One region of the Bradyrhizobium sp. JHI2711 genome, then DNA from elsewhere that is predicted to be linked to it. Evidence: riboswitches for the same ligand, from Rfam matches in the RefSeq annotation. Region 1 holds a riboswitch; the other holds the start of a gene.

Region 1 (3,621 bases):
ATGGGTTTATCAGAACTGCCCCGAGGTCTCCGCTGTTCATCGCGAGGCGGCCATTGCGCGGCAGGCGCAACTGACGAAGCCGACCGGCGCGCTCGGCCGGCTCGAGCAGCTCGCAATCGAGCTTGCGGGCCTGCAGGCCACCGAGCAACCGCGCGCCGCGCGGGTGCCGATCATCATCTTCGCCGGCGACCACGGCATCGTCGCGCAGGGCGTGTCGGCCTATCCGCAAGCCGTCACCATCGCGATGATGACGAATTTTGCTGCCGGTGGCGCCGCGATCTCGGTGCTGGCGCGCGAGCTGGGTTCGAGCCTCGAGGTGGTCGACGCCGGCACGCTGACCGAGGCGCAGATCGCGGGAATCGTCACTGACAAGCCGCGCAGCGGCACCCGCGATTTCAGTGTCGAGGCCGCGCTCACGCCCACGGAATTGGCCTTCGCCTTCGAGGCCGGCCAGCGCGCGGTGGCGCGCGCCGAGGCCGGCCGGCCTGATCTCTTGATCTTCGGCGAGATGGGGATCGGCAACACCACGACCTCAGCAGCGATTGCTGCGAGCCTGCTCGGTGTGAGTGCCGACGAGATCGCGGGCAGCGGCACCGGCGTCGGTGCGTCGGGCCGCGCGCACAAGGTGCGGGTGATCGATGCGGCGATCGCGCATCACGGCGTTGCGGGGGCGTCACCCGAAAAAATCCTGTGCGCGGTCGGCGGCCTCGAGATTGCGGCGATCTCGGGTGCGATCATCGCGGCCGCGCAACGCCGCATCCCCGTGTTGATCGACGGCTTTATCGTCTCGGTGGCGGCGCTGACGGCGGTGCGCCTCAACCCGTCCTGCCAGCCGTTCCTGTTGCCTTCACATCAATCGGCCGAGCAGGGACATCGGCTGGTGTTGCGCGCGCTGAATGTGCAGCCGCTGATCAGCCTCGATCTCAGACTCGGCGAGGGATCGGGGGCGGCGATCGCGCTGCCGCTGGTGCGCTCGGCGTGCGCACTTCACAACGGCATGACGACGTTCGCGCAGGCCAACGTGCCGGATCGACCGTCTTGATGCGGCTCAAGCCACGCGCTGATTGACCGACACGACACGCCAGCCGCCCGCCAGCCGGTCGATCCGGGTCAGCGACAGCGGATCGACTACGAAGCGCAGCGCAGCTTCCGGTGTGAGATCGAGCGCGATGCAGAGCGTGGCACGAATGGTGCCGGAATGAACGACCAGCGCCGTGGAGCCTGCGCCAATCTGCGCCAGGCCCAGGCGGACGCGGGCGACCTGATCCGCAAAGCTCTCGCCGTTCGGCGGCCGTCCGTGCGCGGGATCGCGCCAGACCTGCGCGTAGGCCTCGCCGCCGGTCGCGGCGAGCTCGTCATGCCGATGGCCGGTCCAGTCGCCGAAATCCTGCTCGCGAAACTCGCTGATCAGCTCCGGTTCGAGCCCCAGCGCGCGCGCCGTCTCGACCGTGCGCCGCGACGGGCTGGCATAGCCGGCGACATCCGCGGGCAACAGCTGCCTTAGGGCCGCCAATGCAGCGTGATCGCCGAGGTCGGCCCGCGCATCGGCCGCATGGATCGTCCCGGTCACGCCCGCGACGGCCGCATGCCTGATCAACCAGAGGAAGGTCTCGCCTTCCATGCTCATCTCCAGGGAAAGTTGGTTGCTGTGGCCACAACGCCGCAACTGGCACATTGACTCTGTCTTGGTGGTAATCCTAGATGCTCACGACGGTTTTCCCGAGAGGGAATGAAAAGGGAATGCGGTGCGGGGAAAATTGTCCCCAATGCCGCGGCTGCCCCCGCAACTGTAAGCGGTGAATCCTTCGTCACGAGCCACTGGGTCCTCGGTCCCGGGAAGGCGACGAAGCGGTCACGACCCGCGAGCCAGGAGACCTGCCGTCAGCCGTGGTCACACGCGAAGATGTCGGTCGGGGAGTACAGACATTCGGCTTCATCGGACGGCTAAGGCCGAAGGTGAAACCTCGTTCGCTGTGACGTGCCACTGACGTCATACCGAGGTTTTCACCTGTGTCTTCCATCCGTATCGCACGACCGCGCCGCGTCCTGCTGGTTTCCGCCGCGTTCACGTCCTTCGCCGCTCTTGGTCCGCCTGCCGCTCTGGCGCAGCAGGCCCGAGAGCCGCTGCCGCCCATCGAGGTGTCGCCCGCCCAGGCCCGCAAGCCGGCCAAACCGGCAGCAGGAACGGCGCAGAGCGCGCGCCGCGCGGCAGCGCGCAGGCCGGCGGCTGTATCCGCAGCGCCAAGACCCGTCACGCCGGATTCGACGCCGCAAACGCCGCTCAACTCCAACGCCGTTGCCGAAAGCGCCTCGCGGCTCGGCCTGACGGTGCGGCAGACGCCCGCGACCGTCGAAGTTGTCTCCGCCGAAACCATGCGCGAGCAGGGCTATCGCACCGTGTCCGAGGTGGCGCAGGGCGCCGTCGGCGTCACCTCCGGCGACAACCCGGCCGAACCTTCCGCCTTCTCCATGCGCGGCTTCACCAACAGCCAGATCAACACGCTCTACAACGGCATCAAGATCGGTCCGCAGAACATGACCTCGCGGATCGTGGATACCGCCAATCTGGAGGCTGTGGAATTCCTCAAGGGCCCGGCCTCGCTGATTTCGGGCGAGGGCGCCGCGGGCGGCGCCATCAACTTCGTCACCAAGCAGCCGCACACCGGAGCTGTCCGCAACGAGGCCGATTTCTCCTGGGACTCGCTGAACTCGTTCCGTGCCCATTATGGCTCAGGTGGCAGCACCAATGTGCAGGGACTGGACTATCGCTTCGATATCAGCCGTTCCGCCCTCAACGGCTTTGCCGATGACACCAATGTCAAGACGTTCGGCACGTCGGGCCAGCTCAACTACCGTGTTTCCGACAGCCTCAGGATCTGGGGTGCGGTCGAATATCGCGAAGACCGCTCGAAGGCCTATTGGGGCGCGCCGCTGGTGCCGATCACCTTCAGCGGTTCGCATGCGACGACGGGGATCGTCTCCGGAAATTACGTCTCGAATTACAACGGAACCAATCTCGGTGCCGTCACCATCGACGACCGCACCTTCAACACCAATTACAACGTTCTCGATAACCGCAACGTGGCGCAGGAAGTGTGGCTGCGTGGCGGCTTCGAGCTGAAGCTCGCGCCTGACCTCACGCTGAAAAGTCAGGCCTATGGCTATGGCGCGGAACGGACCTGGTTCAATAACGAGATCGAGGCGTTCAATTCCACCACGAACCTGGTCGATCGCGAGCGTTTCTATGTCGCCCATAGCCAGCGGCTGGTCGGCAACATCACAGACCTGATCTGGGATACAAATATTGCGGGCTTCGACAATCGGCTCGTGACGACGCTGTCGTCGAGCTATCTCGATTTCGTCAGGCCCGGTGCGGCAAACTTTCCCGGCGATTCCGTTTCGCTGGTCGACCCCAACCGCGGTTTCTACGGCCTGCTCACGACGCAGCAGCAGACCGCGCGCATCGACAACGAGGCGCTGTCATTCGAGGACCGGCTGAAGCTGACGCGCAGCTTCGCGCTGATCGGCGGCCTGCGCGTCGAGCACATCGGGCTCGACCGCAACTCGACCGATAAGAACGGTGTCGAGAAGGCGGGCTTCCCATTCACGAAAGACTGGGCG
Region 2 (3,621 bases), 900 kb from region 1:
ATCGTGCTGCCCCATTTTCTCGATGGCCGGCTGAAGGCCGCGGGAAAGCTCGCGACTGTTCAAGGTGTAAACACCGGAGAGTTTAGAGCTGATAGTCTTGCCGTTGCTCTGAGGCGTTCGGCCCTGCAGGAGCTACGGCGCGATCTTGCTCTGCGCGATCATTTACCGAGGCCTTTAGCTCCCTTCTAATCCTCCCGTTCCTTTGGCTCCATGCGAGCGAACCAGGAGCCAGGAGGAAAAGCCGCGATACGCTTGGCAAAGGAGGATTGCGGCTCCCAATCTTGTCCTTCGCTCTTCTCGAAAGTGATGACCCCGTTGTATGTAAAATAGCGGGGCCCTGGGATATTACAGTTCACCACAAGCAAAACGCGCCACAGATCACCTTTCTCGGTCGGCTTGTCATTCTGCTTCGGCAAGTAGTCCACTCCAACAGGATCAACGATAGTGCAGCTGCCCTGCCGCAGAAGATCACCGAGCCGACCTTGCATGGTCGTCACAAAGTTGAAGTTGGCCGGGTCATGCAGAAAGCCAAGATTTGCGTCCCTTTCGCCATCCTTGACTTCACTGGCGATCAACGAGAGCGCGAAGGCGCGCCAGCCCAATTCCATTGGCTTCGCATAGGTCGACGCAAGTTCAATCGTCCCGTCGAGCGCGACCTTCCAGGTGATAACGTACTCTTCGTCTGATTTATCATCCCGGTGCCTGGTCCAAGAAACAAAAACATATTCATTTTGGTCAAGTTCAGCGACGCCCCACATCCGAGGGACGAACTGTGCCACCTTCGAGACGTTGGAGATAACTTGTTCTATTGTCTCACCGTCTTGCGCTCGCCACGTTGACTTGACTCTTTCGACAAGGGGGCTGTCGTTAGCGCGAACAGTGTTGCTCGTCGCAGCCAGCCCGGCCAGGCAGATCAGGGATCGACCGAGCCAAAGCCATAGCGCGCGTCTTCCTGACGTTTTCTTCATAACCGTCGGCCTATCCGGTCTCATCCACACGTCATTCCAGAGCAGGCAACCTTCAACCTGTTATGCGCGAGCGCAAGAAGTTAGCGGCGACGCGACGGGGCGACCACTGGTTTTCCCGTGCGAGCAGGCGCTCCCCTCTATGTCACGCGCCGCTAACTTCACTGCCACCGACAGCCTCAATTTGCTGTGCTGGACATGCCCAGCAGGAGGACTGGGCAGGCAGAGGACGTGCATTCTTCGTGCCAGATAATAGACGGCAATTCGCACCGGTTTTGTGTCCTCTTTGTCGACTTTCCGACTGGCGCATGTCTCGATGTTTCCGTTCAACCTCTCCAGCACGGCTTATGCATCCCCGTCACGCACCGGATGTTCGACGGCACAGCGGAACGCCTCGGTGCCAAGTTCCTGATGAGAAGTGGCAGCACGTTTGCCGTCATTGAACCGTGTGGTTCGGTTATCGTTGCCGGAATGTGGGCTTTTGATCGCTGCCATGCCTTCGGGCACTTTCGGCCAAGGGGCCATGGCGCGTTTGGCGCTCCTTTCGCGACGTCCGGCGCTCCGGAAGTCGAGAACAGCCTCAGTCAGGCGCGCTTTGTACTCGATGGCGAACGACGGCAAGCCGATCTTCGCCGAGCATTTGGGGTGTGGCTGGCACCGCAAATCAAACGTGCTGCCCGGGTAAGTTGTAAGTTGCTGGCTTAGCCAGGTGTCTTGGCCTATTCAACACTGATCCTGTTGGTCGAGAAGGTGGCTGGATGGCGCGCGTGCTCGAAAAACCGCTGGGAAGCTGGGACTGGCGACAAATGCGTTCTGCTCGAGGCAGCGGCCCCGACCGCGCAAGCCGCATTTGTCCTTTCCACCGATCTGGCGTGCAACCCGCGGGCAACTGCGATGCTCATTGCGGTATCGCTGATTGGAGAGCACTGCTACATCATCTCAATGCTAGAGATGCACGGTCATTCGCGTAGCAGATGTCGCAGCATCAGCTTGAGACATGATCTGAGAGGTTGACGGAAGACTGCTCTTGCCGATAATCCAAGTCGTCGAGGTTCTCCGGTTTCCATTTGATCCGGAGCTAAGAGGGAAGCCGGTGAAAATGCCGGCGCTGCCCCCGCAACTGTGAGCGGCGAGCCGCTGTCCAACGACGTCACTGAAGCCTGCGCGGCTTCGGGAAGGCCGGACAGCAGCGATGACCTGCGAGCCAGGAGACCTGCCCCGACACTATATTCGTCCACGGGCGGGGTGTCCCGGTGGTGCGCCAAGCAGCCGTCGCACCGCGACTTCCCCTGCCTGCGTCCGCCATGGCCTTTGCCCCCAACATGGGTTAACGCTATGTCTCTTCTCTCCCTCCCTGTTGCCACGCTCGGAACGCCACGCATCGGTCCAAGGCGCGAGCTCAAAGTCGCTCTAGAAAGCTACTGGGCCGGAAAAAGCAGCGAACAGCAGCTGCTCGAGGACGCAGCTGGCCTGCGTGCCGCGAATTGGGCCCGTCAGAAATCTATCGGCGTCACGGTCATTCCATCGAACGATTTCTCGCTGTATGACCAGGTGCTCGACACAAGTGTCATGGTTGGCGCCATCCCGGAGATCTACGCCTCGAAAGCCGAATCCGTTTCGCTCAAGACATACTTCGCCATGGCCCGCGGTTCACAATGCGACGACCAGGAAGCGAGTTGCGGTCACGGACCGCGCGGATTTGGCGCACCCGCGCAGGAGATGACCAAGTGGTTCGACACCAACTATCACTATATGGTCCCCGAGTTTCACAGGGGACAGACTTTCAGGCTATGCTCTCGCAAGCCGATCGAGGAGTATGAGGAAGCCAAGGCCCTTGGCTTTCAGACCCGCCCCGTCCTGATCGGGCCGGTCACATTCCTAAAGCTCGGCAAGAGTCCCGATCCCACGTTCCAGCCACTCTCACTGCTGGATGAACTGATACCGCCCTATATCGAGGTTATGCAGGAATTGGCCAAACGTGGGGCAAATTGGGTTCAGTTCGACGAGCCCAGCCTAGTTCTTGATCTGGATGAGGGGACGCGAAAATCTTTGCGACATGCCTATGACCGGCTCGCCAAGGAGGGGCCGGCGATCAAGCTCATGGTTGCCAGCTATTTCGGCGACCTCGGCGACAATCTGGACACCGCCTTGAGCCTGCCAGTTGCCGGGCTGCACCTCGATCTGGTTCGAGCGCCACAGTTGTTGCACCAGATCATCGCTGGCGGCCGAAGTGATCTCGTCATGTCGCTCGGTGTCGTCGACGGTCGGAATGTATGGCGGTCGAATTTGTCGTCGCTGCGCCAGCGGCTCGAACCCGCGATTGCGAAGCTCGGCAAGGATCGTGTACAGATCGCCCCATCCTGCTCGCTGCTTCATGTGCCGGTCGATGTTGAACTCGAGACCGGCCTCGCTTCCGACGTCAAGAGCTGGCTTGCTTTCTCGGTCCAGAAGATGCGGGAGCTTGCGATCCTAGCGCGTGCACTCGCAGGCGACCAGAATGTTGCGTTAGCTCTTGCCGAGTCGGAAGGTGCCGCGACTGTCCGCCGGACTTCGCCGAAAATCCGTGATGCCAATGTCGCTGTCCGGATGAGAGCGATCGACCAGACCATGTGTCGGCGCGCGAGCCCATTTGCCCGTCGGGCCGAGATCCAAAGCA

Evidence for each region. A riboswitch is a leader RNA that binds a small molecule or an ion and turns the genes downstream of it on or off. The one in region 1 is predicted to bind cobalamin.
Region 2: it holds a riboswitch for cobalamin, as region 1 does, so the genes downstream of both, metE (5-methyltetrahydropteroyltriglutamate--homocysteine S-methyltransferase) here and ACTEK7_RS07825 (TonB-dependent receptor) in region 1, are expected to answer to the same signal.

The regions. Positions count from the first base shown of each region.
Region 1 is NZ_JBPZPT010000001.1:1,647,886-1,651,506, reverse strand. It holds gene cobT (nicotinate-nucleotide--dimethylbenzimidazole phosphoribosyltransferase) at 1-1,042, shown strand, start outside; gene ACTEK7_RS07830 (histidine phosphatase family protein) at 1,049-1,621, opposite strand; cobalamin riboswitch at 1,695-1,897, shown strand; gene ACTEK7_RS07825 (TonB-dependent receptor) at 2,011-3,621, shown strand, end outside.
Region 2 is NZ_JBPZPT010000001.1:2,547,191-2,550,811, reverse strand. It holds gene ACTEK7_RS11925 (nodulate formation efficiency C protein) at 186-968, opposite strand; gene ACTEK7_RS11920 (hypothetical protein) at 1,311-1,586, opposite strand; cobalamin riboswitch at 1,998-2,200, shown strand; gene metE (5-methyltetrahydropteroyltriglutamate--homocysteine S-methyltransferase) at 2,301-3,621, shown strand, end outside.